3 regions of the Bacillus sp. GW823-FHT06A11 genome follow, and region 1 is predicted to be linked to each of the others. Evidence: riboswitches for the same ligand, from Rfam matches in the RefSeq annotation. Region 1 holds a riboswitch; each other region holds the start of a gene.

What was found. Region 1 has a riboswitch for S-adenosylmethionine ahead of AC1Q8L_RS11255 (bifunctional homocysteine S-methyltransferase/methylenetetrahydrofolate reductase). Riboswitches for the same ligand answer to the same signal wherever they lie in the genome.
Region 2: another riboswitch for S-adenosylmethionine. It lies ahead of AC1Q8L_RS27815 (ABC transporter permease); the one in region 1 lies ahead of AC1Q8L_RS11255 (bifunctional homocysteine S-methyltransferase/methylenetetrahydrofolate reductase).
Region 3: another riboswitch for S-adenosylmethionine. It lies ahead of AC1Q8L_RS18230 (hypothetical protein); the one in region 1 lies ahead of AC1Q8L_RS11255 (bifunctional homocysteine S-methyltransferase/methylenetetrahydrofolate reductase).

Annotation. Positions count from the first base shown of each region.
Region 1 is NZ_JBXAHS010000002.1:531,964-537,244, reverse strand. Features, by position in the region: gene AC1Q8L_RS11255 (bifunctional homocysteine S-methyltransferase/methylenetetrahydrofolate reductase) at 1-731, opposite strand, end outside; SAM riboswitch class I at 802-911, opposite strand; SAM riboswitch class I at 1,115-1,225, shown strand; gene metI (cystathionine gamma-synthase/O-acetylhomoserine thiolyase) at 1,319-2,431, shown strand; gene metC (cystathionine beta-lyase) at 2,428-3,591, shown strand; gene AC1Q8L_RS11240 (cysteine hydrolase family protein) at 3,760-4,272, shown strand; gene AC1Q8L_RS11235 (ArsR/SmtB family transcription factor) at 4,706-4,996, shown strand; gene AC1Q8L_RS11230 (class I SAM-dependent methyltransferase) at 5,139-5,281, opposite strand, start outside.
Region 2 is NZ_JBXAHS010000010.1:23,897-29,177, forward strand. Features, by position in the region: gene AC1Q8L_RS27795 (multidrug effflux MFS transporter) at 1-908, shown strand, start outside; gene AC1Q8L_RS27800 (hypothetical protein) at 942-1,388, opposite strand; gene AC1Q8L_RS27805 (hypothetical protein) at 1,663-2,166, shown strand; gene AC1Q8L_RS27810 (DUF3951 domain-containing protein) at 2,183-2,398, opposite strand; SAM riboswitch class I at 2,568-2,673, shown strand; gene AC1Q8L_RS27815 (ABC transporter permease) at 2,810-3,727, shown strand; gene AC1Q8L_RS27820 (ABC transporter permease) at 3,745-4,749, shown strand; gene AC1Q8L_RS27825 (ABC transporter ATP-binding protein) at 4,706-5,281, shown strand, end outside.
Region 3 is NZ_JBXAHS010000003.1:794,811-800,091, reverse strand. Features, by position in the region: gene AC1Q8L_RS18240 (YwiC-like family protein) at 70-792, shown strand; gene AC1Q8L_RS18235 (hypothetical protein) at 825-1,016, opposite strand; SAM riboswitch class I at 1,138-1,236, shown strand; gene AC1Q8L_RS18230 (hypothetical protein) at 1,277-1,594, shown strand; gene AC1Q8L_RS18225 (SWIM zinc finger family protein) at 1,854-2,237, shown strand; gene AC1Q8L_RS18220 (NAD(P)H-dependent oxidoreductase) at 2,266-2,841, shown strand; gene AC1Q8L_RS18215 (hypothetical protein) at 2,838-3,191, shown strand; gene AC1Q8L_RS18210 (short-chain fatty acid transporter) at 3,232-4,578, opposite strand; gene AC1Q8L_RS18205 (transcriptional regulator) at 5,176-5,281, opposite strand, start outside.

The DNA.
Region 1 (5,281 bases):
CTTCCCTCATATACGTAACGTCCCTCCACATAATTCGGGAGACCTGCATTTGGGTATGCTGATAAATAGCCATTTTGCGGAATCGATATCATTTTGAAAGCCTCCGTCATATGAAGCGGCCCTAGTTGACAATTTAATCCAACAACATTTGCACCGTAATCTATAAGTTGCTTTAATATTTCATTAACATCATTTCCATTTTGAGTCGTACCTGCTTCATGTAACGCTAATTGAGCAACAATTGGAATGTTCGTTTGCTTACGCAATACTTTAACAGCATGAAGTAATTCAAATTCATCGTAAAAAGTTTCTAATAGTAATCCATCAACCTGTTCTTCTAGTAAAGCCCCTGCCTGTTCAAGTAGCATAAACTCCCTTTCCATATCAGTCGTTGTAACGGCTCCGATATGTTTCATACCACCAATTGTTCCTAAAATTGCATTTTTATCTGTAACAGATGCTTTCGCCAGTTTTACTGCCGCTCTATTAATTTCTGTAACTTGATTTTCTAAGCCGTACATACGTAATTTCGCCTCATTTGCTCCATACGTATTCGTTTGAATTACATCTGCTCCAGCAGCTACATATTGTTTATGAATCGATATAATTAAGTCTGGATCAGATACATTCAATTCTTCAAAGCTACTTTGCAAGCCATGTGAATGCAATAACGTCCCAACCGCACCATCACCTATTACAATTCCTTTTGATAATAAATCTAGTAATTTCACGAATCTCCCTCATTTCTATCAATATAAAAACCCCCTCTTCACTTTGAAGAGGGGGACATAATCGTTCCTCCTCTTATTATGCAAAACATTCGTTTTGCAGGTATTAGCACCGTTTCAAACATTTCGTTTGAAGGTTGCCGGGTTTCACAGGGCCTTTCCCTCCACCGCTCTCAATAAGAGTTGTCTTTATTATTTTATTTATGTAGCTAAAAGGAAATGCGTTCCCCTTTTAACAATGTTTGTTAATTTTTTAATAAATTTAGCATGCACAAAAGTAAAAGTCAATGACACTTGCGGAAAAATAAAAATTATTTAAAATAAAGTTGCAATTCAATTATCTTTTGTTGTAAAGTTAAAAACATAATAAAAATTTCATACGAACATTCTTATCTAGAGAGGTAGAGGGACTGGCCCTGTGACGCCTCAGCAACCATTAACATTTTGTTAATAAGGTGCTAATTCCAGCAAATTGTGAAAGATTTGACAGATGAGAAGAAGACTCTATTCAAACCGAAAGCCTTCTTCTTAGAAGGCTTTTTTTATTTTATATTCACTTAATGTTTCAATTTAAAAGGAGGAATTTTCACATGTCAACAATCGAAACAAAACTAGCACAAATCGGCAATCGCAGTGAAACTACAACTGGAACGGTTAATCCACCAGTTTATTTCTCAACCGCTTATCGTCATGAAGGAATTGGTAAATCTACTGGCTTTGACTATTCACGAACTGGCAATCCAACTCGAGGTCTTTTAGAACAGGCAATCGCAGACTTAGAATATGGCGAACAAGGTTATGCCTGTAGTTCAGGGATGGCGGCTGTTCTCCTCGTCCTTTCTCTATTCCGCTCTGGAGACGAACTTATTGTATCTGAAGATTTATACGGTGGAACGTATCGATTATTTTCTGAACATGAAAAAAAGTGGAATGTTCGATGTAGATACGTAAATACACAGTCTATTAAACAAATTGAGCAAGCTATCACAACTGAAACGAAGGCTATTTTCATAGAAACTCCAACTAATCCATTAATGCAAGTTACTGATATTGCTGCTGTCGCAACTGTAGCGAAAAGGCACGGACTACTTCTTATTGTAGACAACACATTCTACACACCTTATATACAGCAACCATTAACAGAAGGTGCTGACATTGTACTTCACAGCGCAACGAAATATTTAGGGGGACATAACGATGTACTAAGCGGACTTGTCATTGCAAAAGGAAAGGAACTTTGTGAAGAAATCGCTCATTATCATAATGCATCAGGTGCAGTTTTAAGCCCATTTGACTCATGGTTATTAATTCGCGGTATGAAAACGTTAGCGCTTCGCATGAGACAGCATGAAGAAAATGCGAAAGCAGTTGTTGCATATTTAAATGATGAAGACGGGGTGACAGATGTATTTTATCCTGGAAGAGGCGGCATGATTTCATTTCGCCTTAAAGATGAAGCTTGGATTAATCCATTCTTACAATCTTTATCCTTAATTACATTTGCCGAAAGTCTTGGTGGTGTAGAAAGTTTAATGACTTATCCAGCAACGCAAACACATGCTGATATTCCTGAAGAAATTAGAACAGCAAACGGTGTATGTAATCGTCTTCTTCGATTCTCCGTTGGCATTGAAAATAGTAACGATTTAATTCAAGACTTAAAGCAAGCCATTAAACTTGTAAAAGAAGGTGTAAGAATATGAGTTATTCTATAGATACACTCTTACTACACAACCAATATAAACATGACTCGCAAACAGGAGCTGTGAACGTTCCTATCTATAACACATCAACTTTTCACCAGTTTGATGTAGATACGTTCGGAAAATATGACTATAGCAGGTCAGGAAATCCAACTCGTGAAGCTCTTGAAGATATCATTGCTTTATTAGAAGGTGGAACAAAGGGATTCGCCTTTGCATCAGGCATTGCAGCGATTTCCACTGCATTCCTCCTTCTTTCACAAGGTGATCACGTACTCATTTCAGAAGATGTATACGGAGGCACTTACCGAGTGATAACTGAGGTACTCTCCCGTTACGGTGTTTCACATACATTTGTTGATATGACCAATTTAGAAGAAATAAAACAAAACATGAAACCAAATACAAAGCTCTTTTATGTAGAAACACCTTCTAACCCACTTTTAAAAGTGACAGATATTCGCGAGGTTTCTAAACTCGCAAAATCTATTGGCGCTCTTACTTTTGTTGATAATACATTTTTGACACCACTATTCCAAAAACCACTTGAACTTGGAGCTGATGTCGTTCTTCATAGTGCTACAAAATTTATTGCTGGTCATAGTGATGTTACTGCCGGATTAGCAGTAGTAAAAGATGCCGAACTCGCTCAAAAGCTTGGATTTTTACAAAATGCATTCGGTGCTATTTTAGGACCTCAAGATTGTTCTCTCGTACTTCGCGGTCTAAAAACATTGCACGTACGCCTCGAGCATTCAGCTAAAAATGCCAATAAAATCGCACATTATTTACAAGAGCACGCTAAAGTACAAAATGTCTATTATCCGGGATTACAAACACATCTCGGATTTGATATTCAACAATCTCAAGCAACATCAGCTGGAGCGGTCTTATCGTTTACTTTGCAGTCAGAAGATGCACTCCGCCAATTTTTATCAAAAGTAAAATTACCTGTTTTTGCAGTTAGTTTAGGAGCTGTAGAGTCAATTCTTTCTTATCCAGCAAAAATGTCACATGCAGCACTGTCGCAAGAAGCTCGTGATGAAAGAGGAATCTCTAATTCATTACTTCGGTTATCAGTCGGTCTTGAAAATGTTAACGATTTAATATCCGATTTTGAAAATGCCCTTTCTTATGTAGAAGAACCTGTAAATGCATAGAGAAAAAGAAGATATGAGATTAGGTTTTCATATCTTCTTTTTCTGCGTTTTAGTTATATTCATTTGAATTTCTTCTTTTCTTATAGTCCATAAAAAAATAAAAGTATATCATCTATTTCTAAATAATGGATTAATTGATATATTAAGAAATAAAAAGAGGTAAAAATAATGGATACTTGTTCAGATATTTTAATCGTTATCGATTTACAAAATGGCGTATGTTATAGCGAGGAGCATTTATTTGATTTACAGAACTTACTAACAAAAGTAAATAAAAGAATTTATTCATACAGAAAATTAAATAAACCAATCCTTTTTGTTCAACATTGTGATGATGATTTAGTACCCGAGAAAGAACTTTGGGCTATTCATACCGATCTAGATGTTCAAGAACAAGATTTTTTTGTAAGAAAAACACATGCAAATTCATTTTATAAAACAAACTTAAAAGAAATTTTAGATCAATTATCTGTAAATTGCATTGAATTTTGTGGCGCCCAAACAGAGTACTGTATGGATGCTACGATTAAGTTTGCCCACGGACTGGGATACGAAAACTTTATGGTACAGAAAACAACCTCTACGTTGAATAATCCTTTTATGTCCGCAAAAGAGACAATTGATTTTTACGAGAACATATGGAATCACAGATTTTTAACGTTGCTAAAAGATGAATTTTAGAATAAATGACTAATGACTTGATTATCCTAAGATTTATCAGCCGTAATCAAATATTTCATTATCACCATAAAGAAGCGAATTACATTCAGCTTCTTTTCTTTTAACCTGTTTTATATTCTATATATATCATTATAATTCCTTTGTCATATTATTTTAAAAATTTCGTATATTCATTTGAAAGAATAAGAAAATCATGATAAAATTGTGTTACAAATATATCTATATCTTTCAATTTTTAAAACGCATCGAAATTTTCACCCAAAAATGTCATTTTACAAAAACGTGCTAATTTACCTATTTTATTTACATCATGGTCTCTTTTCTTACAATTTCTTTACTTTAGGACTTTTTTTCTGCAACAACTATTTTCTTTTCTTTAAATTTTTGGTATGTATAGTATGGTATAATAGCTCACACGGAGGTGGAAAAGAACATGTTAGAAACCTTTCAAAAAGAATTAGAACTATATGAAAGTAATGCAGAATTATTAAAAGTGCTGGCTCATCCTGTTCGTTTATGTATCGTAAAAGGATTAATTGAGCGCGGTCCAAGCAACGTTTCTACAATGTACACTGGCTTAAACATGCCACAATCTACAATTTCACAGCATTTAGCAAAATTAAAAAGCGCTAAAATCGTTTCTAGTGAAAGAAAAGGATTAGAAATTTATTACAAAGTAGAGAACGAAACAATAATTCAACTCGTTCGCGTATTATTAGGTTAGGGACTAATAATCGAAGAAAAAGAACGTATTCTATATTTTTTATCTCATATCTTTAATATAAATATATATCATGAGAGGAAATATATAATACTACATAAGTCGTATTAAAAAACAAGACACAGTATATACTGTGTCTTGTTTTTTATATTGTTACATACCGCTCCAAATGTAAATGTTGCATATCTTTTGTATGTATAACAACATCAAACGCACTCCCTACTCCTCCATTCAAAATCATAGAACGAACTGCTCGATTTTGTTTTTGCGTTTCAGAAAAAGGATTCA
Region 2 (5,281 bases), on a different contig from region 1:
TACAAGGAGCTTCAGGATCAGCCGGGATTGTTATATCACGTGCAATGGTACGTGATATGTACTCAGGTTCTGAAATGACGAAGTTTTTCTCACTGCTTATGTTAGTAAACGGAGCAGCACCTATTTTGGCACCGATTATTGGAGGGCAATTATTACAGTTTACAACGTGGCGCGGTGTTTTCATCGTTCTTGGAGCAATTAGCGTATTCATGTTAATCTCAGCTACTTTTGTATTGCGTGAAACATTACCTCCTGAAGAAAGAGAAACGGGTGGTTTGTCAGGGACTTTGGCGACGTACGGAAAATTGTTAAAGGACCGTCTGTTTATGGGATATGCATTGTCACAAGGATTAGTAACAGCGGCAATGTTTGCATACATTTCGGGCTCACCATTTGTGTTGCAGAACATATACGGAGCATCACCACAGCAATTTAGTTTATTCTTTGCGATTAACGGCATCGGTATTATTATTGCTAGTCAGGTAACGGGTCGTTTAGCGGGGAAAGTGAATGAGAAGACATTATTTGTTGCTGGTATTATTATCGCAGCTGTTGGTGGCCTATCTTTACTACTGACAATCGTACTAGGAATAGGTTTAATCGGTGTTTTATGTTCGTTATTCCTTGTTGTATCAAGTGTCGGGGTTGTATCAACAACTGGGTTCTCATTAGCGATGAGAAATCAGAAGCAAGCTGCAGGAACAGCGTCAGCTTTATTAGGCTTATTACAGTTCATTTCAGGAGCGCTTGTCGCTCCGCTAGTAGGTATTGGTGGGAGTAATACAGCGTTACCGATGGGTGTTGTTATTGCGCTTTGTGAAGTAGGAGCAGTATTATGTTATCTATTTATGGCCAGAAGAAGTGAGAAGCAGTTTGAACTGCAACAAAGACAAAATTTAGAGGCTTAACAAAAAAGAACTGATTCAAAGGGAATGTTTGAATCAGTTCTTTTTTTCATTTCTTTGAAATATCTCATACATATTATTCATGATCGTATCATATAAAACAGCAAGTTTATCCCACACCCAGCGATTACTATCGACTTCTTTTTCCCCACAGTCGATAATATCGGTATGGTCAGTAATTTTATACGCTTTTTTAACGATAATAGGAGCAATCTTCGGTATACGTGGGATTTCCTTTAAGGTATCTGCAAAGTTTCCAATGTAGACATGACCGATGATTTCGATTGTTAATGATTTATCCGATATATTTAGCGCGGTATGAAATTGATTTGTATGTTGTTGTTTTAAATATTGAGCTAACTTAAATGGAGCATGCTTCTTCTTTAATACGCGGCGAAGGCTCTCTGTATTTTCGATATGAAGTGATTTTTCGCGAATAAGGACACGAATATCTTCTCCCATAAAAGGCATTGTGTTGTACATAGATGATTCTCCTTAAAACCTTACATATGTTTGCGTTATGCATATGTAAGTCTAGCATGGTTTGTTCTTTATGTGTGCTTACAGTTTTGTAAGGTGATGTAGTAAAGCATTGCAAAAGTTATTTGTATAAAGTGACGATACTGTGACAAACATGTTGGTATATATATTACGATGTCGTCTTAAGTGTAAAAAGTAGGGCGTTCTCGGTATAATAACAAGTGGAGATAAAAGAAACTATAATGAGTAATAGCTGTAGATAAAAGGAGAAGAAGAGATGAAGAAGGTTTTGGGTATTGCTGTAATGGGAAGTATGATCCTTCTAGCAGGATGTAATGGAAATAAAGATACGAAAGAACCGAAAGAAAAGGTAGAGCAATCTACTGAACAAACAGAAGAGATGAAAGAATACCTTGCAGTACATGAAAAATACGATATAAAAATGAATAAAGAAATTAATAAAGCACTGCAGTTATTTGAAGTGGCAAAAGAAAAGGGCGGTAAGGAAATAACGAATGCTACATATAAAGAAGACGTGCAAAAGGTAACAACGAGCATGTTAGAAGATATTGATCATATACGTAAAGAAATTCGTGTTCCGAAGTCGAAAGAGCAAGAACATGAGGTATATATTGGTTTCTTGAATGAATCAGAACAAGCGATGAAAAAATTACAGAAGTTAGCTAAAGAAGAAGATTCATCGTTGATTCGTGATATAGAAATTAATTTTGCAACAGCATCGACATACTATAAACGTTTTCAAGCAGAAACGAAAAAATAACCTTGCCTGTGCAGGGTTATTTTTTCTTCTTGCCATCTCCGTCTTCATCCTCAGATACTAATATTTTCTGTTCTTCGTGAAATTCGGAAATAGTTTGCCCGGTAATATTATCGAAAGGAGTATAAAAAGAAGTAATACGTTTCTTTTTAATAAAGCGTTTATAGGAGCCGATGATGACAAGTATAACGATTGTTAAGGTTAATCCTATAGTAGCAAGAAGTAAGGGGTCCATCTTATAACCCCTTTAACATCATTTCTTTTTATTATAAGCCGAAAACTGTAATTTCGATAAATGAATTAAAAACTGATTTTTCTAAATTTATCCAATCTGATTGACTTTTCAATTTTTCAGAATTATAATTCGAAATATACAATTTGAACCAAATAATAATATAGCAATTTACTTATCCAGAGAGGTAGAGGGACTGGCCCTATGACACCTCAGCAGCGGGTTCTGTAATAGGAACACCGTGCTAATTCCAGCAAGCAAGTCTTGAAAGATAAGTGATGGGCCTTTGTTTGTTAAGCCTTGATCTTATTTTTTAAGATCAAGGCTTTTTGTATTCTAAAAAGAGAAAAGGGAGTAATGGAAAAAGTACGTTCATAAAACAAAGTAAATCCATGTGTTTAGGGGGTTATTGAAGTGTATGTAATTAAAAAATTATCGGTTATGGTGTTCACACTATGGGTTATTACGACAGTGACATTTCTAATTATGCATATTATTCCGGGAGATCCATTTTCATCAGATGCAAAAATCTTTCCTGAAGAAGTGATCCAAAACATGAGAGCGAAGTATCACCTTGATGAACCGTTATGGAATCAATATGTTGCTTATTTAGACGGTGTAGTTCATTTTGATTTTGGTGAATCTGTTCAATCAACCGGGCAAGGTGTATCAGAAATTATAACAACTGGCTTTGGTCCATCAGCAATTATTGGTCTACAAGCACTTGTTATTTCATTGTTAGTAGGAATTGCGGCAGGGACATTTGCTGCTCTCTATCATGGGAGAGTAATTGACTATAGTGTGAGTTTGCTCGCAATTTTAGGTATTTCTATTCCAAGTTTTATTTTAGCGCCACTATTTATACAAGTATTCGCTATCCAATTTGAGTTTTTACCAGTAGCCTCTTGGGGAACATTCGAACATACGGTATTGCCATCCTTTGCATTAGCGTTAGGGCCAATCGCAGTTATTACAAGGTTTGTTCGTTCTAATATGATCGAAGTACTGCAGAGTGATTATATTAAGCTAGCAAGAGCAAAAGGTATACCAATTAAGAAGATTATTATAAGACACGCTCTTCGAAATGCGATTGTTCCAGTACTTACATTTGTTGGACCGTTAATGGCTGGACTCTTAACAGGGACTTTCGTTATTGAAAAAATCTTTTCAATTCCTGGCCTAGGAAAATATTTTGTAGATAGTATTTTTAACCGAGACTATCCGGTGATTATGGGAACAACGATTTTCTATAGTGCATTATTAATTGCTTGTATTTTCATTACAGATATTATTCATCGCATTGTTGATCCGCGTATTCGTTCTATTACATAAGGAGGGGGGATATTTAAATGGGAGCTTATGAGATTAATGAACAGTTATTAACGAAAGAAGAGAAAAAAGAATTAACGATAAATAAAAATCAGCAAACAATTAGCAGAAAGAAAGAAGTGTTTCGTAAGTTTATATCGAATCCAATCGCAGTTTTAGGAACAGTGACGTTATTGCTAATTATTGTTTTCTCGCTTATTGGCGAAAGTTTAACTTCATTTACTGCGAGTGAACAAGTAAAAGAGGCAACAAATTTACCGCCGAGTAGTGAACATTGGTTTGGAACAGATGATCTAGGGAGAGATATTTGGGCACGTACTTGGGCTGGTGGGAAGATTTCACTAACAGTTGGATTAGTAGCAGCTGCCCTCGATATAGGACTTGGTGTACTGATTGGTGGATTTAGTGGATATGTGAGAGGGCGTAATCGCCTTGGAACGTTAATTGATGAGTGGATTATAAGAGGAATTGAAGTATTATACGGCATCCCATATTTATTAATTGTTATTTTGCTATTAATTGTTATGAAACCAGGTCTTTTCACCATTATTATCGCCCTTGCATTAACGGGATGGATTGGAATGGCTCGTCTCATTCGAGCACAAGTATTGTCTTTAAAACAACGAGAGTTTGTTATTGCAGCAGAGCGATTAGGTACATCACATATGAAAATTATATATGGGCATTTAATTCCGAATTTAACAGGGGTTATTATCGTGAATTTATCATTTACAATTCCAGCAGCTATTTTTTCAGAATCATTTTTAAGCTTTATAGGACTTGGAGTACAATCACCAGCGGCAAGTTGGGGGACGATGACGAATGATGCACTCGGGACATTATTGAGCGGAGAATGGTGGCAGCTATTTTTCCCGGCAATCATGATTGCACTCATTATGTTCGCATTTAATGCAATTGGTGATGGTTTGCAAGATGCGATTGATCCAAAAATCGTCAAACGGAATCGAAAGGAGAAAAAACATGGCACAAATCTTATCTTTAGAAAACGTAACGTTAGCCGTTGAAAAAGAGAATATTAAGCAAGCGATTGTGAAACATGTTTCCTTTTCTATTAACGAAGGTGAAATAGTTGCACTTGTAGGAGAAAGTGGTTCAGGAAAAAGTGTCACAGCACAATCCATTATCGGCTTGAATCAAGAATCAATTCATATCGATGATGGGAATATAGCTTTCCAAGCAAAGGAATTAACGAATTTACAAGAGTCAGAATGGAATCAAATTCGCGGAAAAGATATTTCCTTTATATTTCAAGATCCGCTTTCATCTTTAAACCCAACGATGAAGGTAGGCAAACAAATTACAGAAGTAGTTTTGCAACATGGGAAAAAATCGAAAAGAGAAGCAAAGGAAATTGCGATTAACTTGTTAACAGATTTAGGGATACATGAAGCAGAGAAACGCTTTGAACAGTACCCACATCAATTAAGCGGAGGTATGAGGCAGCGTATTTGTTTAGCAATTGCGTTTGCTTGTCACCCAAAGCTTGTAATTGCAGACGAGCCGACAACAGCGTTAGATGTAACGATTCAGAAACAA
Region 3 (5,281 bases), on a different contig from region 1:
CCGTTACTATATAAAATTATTTGTATAATAATAGGTGAGAACTATTTTCAAAAGGGAGGTGTATAGTTAATGAAGATAGTTATTCCGAAGCAACATGGTGCATGGGCGATGCTTGCTATACCATTTCTATTAAGTGTCATACTTGGAAAACCTACTATATATCACATTCCATTGTTTATAGCTTGGTTCTTTATCTATTTAGCTACGTATCCATTCCTTATGTACATAAAACAAAAACGAAAAAAAGAGTATTTACATGCTTCAATTGTATATTTTATTATTGCGTTCGTATTTGGGATGATTTCTCTATTATATGAATGGCGCATTCTTTTATTCGTAATAGTCATGATTCCACTATTTATAGTAAATATGCATTATGCTCGTCAAAAAAATGAAAGGGCACTATTAAATGATATTTGTGCGATCATTGTGTTTTGTGTTGGTGGGTTAATTAGTTATTATTTTTCAATGAAACAAATCGATCATACAGCATTATTCATTGCACTTATTTCATTCTTATACTTTTTAGGAAGTACGTTTTATGTGAAAACGATGATACGTGAGAAAAATAATCCGAAGTATCGTTTTATATCTTGGGGTTATCATATTCTATTAACAATCATTGTATTTGCAATTAATCCGTGGTGCTCCCTTATTTTTATACCAAGTGTCATTCGAGCCATTATATTGTATGGCAAAAAAATTTCTATTATAAAAGTAGGGGTTTTAGAAATTGTGAATTCTGTATATTTTTTAATCATAACGGCAATAATTATGAAGTATGCCATTTGAAAAAACTTCCCACCTTATGATGGGAAGTTTTTTCAATCTTGTTCTAAAATGTGAACGGTGTAATCGCAGCGTTGAATAGCTTGTTCGATCGCATAAAGGGATTGCTCAATACGAGCGCGATTAAAATCTTTTTCAACAGTCTGTAGTGCTTCTTCTAAACAATGTTTTGCTTCTTGTAATGATTGAAAAGAATCTTGTACATATCCGCGAGCATTTTGATGCATTTCATAATCCTCCTTGCATATTCATATATGTATAGTATGAACAGTAAAGAAGAAAATATTATTTGTTATATTTGTTTGACAATTAAAATGAAATTACGTATAGTAAGAATTAAGTGAATATTTCTTATCCAGAGAGGTGGAGGGACTGGCCCGATGAAACCCAGCAACCGCGATGCAGGTGCTAATTCCAGCAGAACATATTTGTTCTGGGAGATAAGACGAAGATATATACGTAACTTCTTCTTATCGGAGAGGTTTTTTTGTTGCAAAAAAACCGATTACGAAAATTTATATTAAGAAGAAAGGGGTTGCGCATTGCTGTGACACTCGAAAAATACGTAAAACTGCGTAGTACAGTTTATGAATATATGATAGAGCAAGATAAGCCAATATCATTGTTAGATATTCAAGAACATATCGTTTCGCATCATGAAGGAAAATTCACGAAAAAGATGTTACATCAATTTTATTTATCAAGACTATTAGATGAACTGAAACTGGATGGGAAAATTACATTAGCTGATGAATATCTCTATACTGAAAAAGGGGTATTTTATAAGGCGAGAAAAGGGAGCTAAGCTCTCTTTTTTTAAAATAACGGAGTATGTAGAGTAAAAGACTGCTTAAGCAGCCTGATACAGGGAATGGTGTTGAGTGTGTAGTGTCAAAAATTGAATGTGCCTGAAAGAGGCAATTCGTATCGGCTGCAAATGAAAAGAGACACCTTCGCCGAATAGGTGTCAGTCGTTTTGTCACGTAGACTTGCTACTTAACAGTAATTAGAATAACATGCAGGATTTTTGAAGTCAAAAGGGAATTAAAGGAAGGGGTACAATTATGTACGCTTACTTATTAAAAGATATAACGAAATGGATCCCAAATTACATTGTAGATAAGGGATATGAATATTATGAAGATGGACATGTAGAAGATGTTGAAATACAAGATAAAAAAGTGTTTGCTTTCGTTACTGGAAATGCAGGGAATTATGAAGTAGTTATCGATCTCGAAGATTTTTCAAAAAGTAGTTGCGAATGTCCGTATGAAAATTATTGTAAACATATGGCGGCAGTTGTTTATGATATTCAAGGTGCTGGTGAGAGTGCAGTTAAAGAGAAACTGAAAGATTTAGAAAAAGAAGAGTTACTTACTGTATTAAATCGACTGTTGCAAAGTTCGAAAAACGTACAAATTGTAGAGAAGTTATTAAAGAAGGGATAACTTTAACGATAGAGGGAGTTGTTTTGTAGTGAACGTACTGATTATATACGCTCATCCTAATCCTTCAAGTTTTAACGGTGCAATTTTAGAGCATGTGCAAAAAGGGCTACAGGAAACAAATCATTCGGTTACGTTGCTTGATTTATACAAGGAACAATTTGATCCGGTACTTGTATTCAATGAAGAGAAGAAAAGACGTGATTTAATAAATGAAGAAGAGACAGCGCGGTATAGAAAATTAGTGGAAGAAGCAGATACACTTCTCTTTATATATCCGATATGGTGGTGGGGGATGCCAGCTATTTTAAAAGGTTTTATTGACCGTATTTTCGTAGCTGGATTTGCTTATAAATATGAAGGGGCTCTGCCGAAAGGATTATTGCAAGGGAAAAAAACGTGGGTTATTAATACGTTAGACTCGCCTCTATGGTACGTCGCATTGTTATATCGATCAGCAGATTGGATTATGATGAAGAGAGGTGTTTTACGTTTTTGTGGCATTCGTGATATAAAACGGTCAGTTTTTCAATCTGTGAAAACGAGTAAAGTATCAAAGCGCGAAAAATGGTTATTACAAATAGAAGAAAAGGCTCGTACATTATGAATGAAGTCGATCGTATTATAAACTGTTGTCAGTATGATAACGAACTTTTTCGGAAGTATATTACGTGTTTACTTCAATTGAAAAAATGCAGCGATACATTTCAACAAATTCAAATAGAGTTAAGAAATGATTATTTAATAAGGGGAATTTGTGAAAGAGAAGTTGATGAGGTAGTACGGGGAAGTAAAGAATATGAAATGCATTTTCTTCCTAAAGTATTACAGTGGAATTTTTTGAGGGAACATCCACACCTGATTGGAAAAATTTGCGAAGATTTTTTTGCATTTGAGTCACTACATCTTAAGGACATAGAGTGGAATACAGTTATAAATTGCATGGGAAATAAATGATTTATTATGTAAAAAAGCTAGTATAAAACTAGCTTTTCGTTTAAATAAATAAGAAGCATAGACTAATGATAAAACCTGCATATAGTAAGTTCACAACGCAAAATCCCATAATATCACGAGCACCTAAACCAGCTATCGCTAATGCTGGTAATGCCCAGAAAGGTTGAATTAAATTCGTCCAAGCATCGCCCCACGCAATGGCCATTGCAGTTTTTGCAGCAGGTACACCAAGTTCAGCGCCAGCTGGAATCATAATTGGTGCTTGCACGGCCCATTGACCGCCACCAGATGGAACGAAAATATTAACGATGCCAGCACTTAAAAATGTAAAGAGCGGAAAAGTCGTTTCATTTGAAATGCTAATAAAGAAATTAGAAATAGCTCCTCCAAGTGAAAGTCCTTCACTATTTACTCCAATCATCATGCCCATAATTCCTGCGTAAAACGGAAATTGAAGTAAAATGCCAGAAGCACTTTTCGTAGAGTCTGAAAAAGCGCGAATATACTGAATCGGAGTACGGTGGAAAATAAGACCGGCAATTAATAACATAAAAATCACGATATCGAGAGTAAGGTTAAAACCTTTCGTATAAAAGTAATTGAAAATATAAATGAGACCTAACAATCCAACGCAAAGTGTAATAATAATGCTATTTTCCATCTTTTCAGCGAACGTATTATTTTCTACTTCTTGAGCAGCAGCTTCTTCATGGAACACGCTAGGATCTACAGTTATCGTATGTTTTTCATCTGGATGCATCGCTTTATTAATGAGAGGCATCGTAACGAGAAAAATAATAACTGGAACGAGAGCGTATGGTGAGAATAACGTTTCTGTTATCGGAATCGCCTCTTTAATACTTCCAGCAGTCGTTTTAATTAACGTTTCACCGCCTGTTGCTAACGTAAGAGGGATAGAGGCAGAAAGACCGGCATGCCAAATGAGAAATCCAGAGTAAGAAGAGGCAATTGCTAGTCTATAATCTAATCCGTCCAGTTGCCTTGCCACTTCTTTTGCGTATAAAACAGATACAATAATTCCAAAGCCCCAGTTTATGTATGCACCAAGTAAACTTACAATTGAAATGGCAATAATGCCTTGGCCATTCGTTTTTGGTAGTCTGGCAGCTTTCGTTAATCCTTTTTTAATAAGAGGAGCATTTGCTAAAGCAGATCCAGTCACGAGTACAAGCGCCATTTGCATAGAAAAGGCGAGGAGTCCCCAAATTCCATTACCCCAGTGATTAATCATTTCTACAGGTGTTTGGTGAGTCGCAAACATACCAAAGAAGATAACGAAAACAGTTAGTAAACATGATAAAATAAACGGTTCTGGCAAGAAGCGTTGCACTAAGGCGACGCAACCATTTGTAAAGGAACGAAACAAAATAGATCAACCTCCTTATGTATATGTATTAAAATTATTCGAGGTTGTTTGGGAGATAACCTTTAATGTAAAGAAAATTCAGATATTTATAGAGTGGTAATTTATTGATAGGTTGATATAGAGCCTTGTATCAGATTCTGCTTTTAATATACTAGAAGAAAACGGTTGGAAATGGGGTAGCACTTATAAGGATAAGTATAGAGAAAGGTTACTAGCTGGCTTCAAAGCAACTGTTGCAAAATGGTCAAAAAATAAAGTTCATCATCCCTGAAGAAACTTTATTTTCATCTATAGAAGAAATTTTCGACCAATATGAACAGACAATCTTTGTAAGGGAAGTGTTTTAAAGGAAACGATTAATTTATTATCTTTTTAATAAAGTGATAGAAAGCTTCATTAAAAAGATGAAGCTTTCTACTTATAAAAGATAACAAAAATAATACATTCATTACTACATTTGTGTGCGAATTCAAGAAAAATTAAACCACCTAGCTCCTAAAGAGAATATAGGAAGCAGATGGTTTAGATGTTTTGAGAAGTATCCTGTTTTCAGGATTTAGTTAAGATTATTGATTTGCATTTTTATATCGATTAAATTTAAGTTTCTGGAATAATTGTAATAGCAACGGTCCGAATCGGAGCCTCTATTTCGTCATCTTTACTTTGGTTATTGTAGTATTTAATCATTAATTCGTTAAGTTCG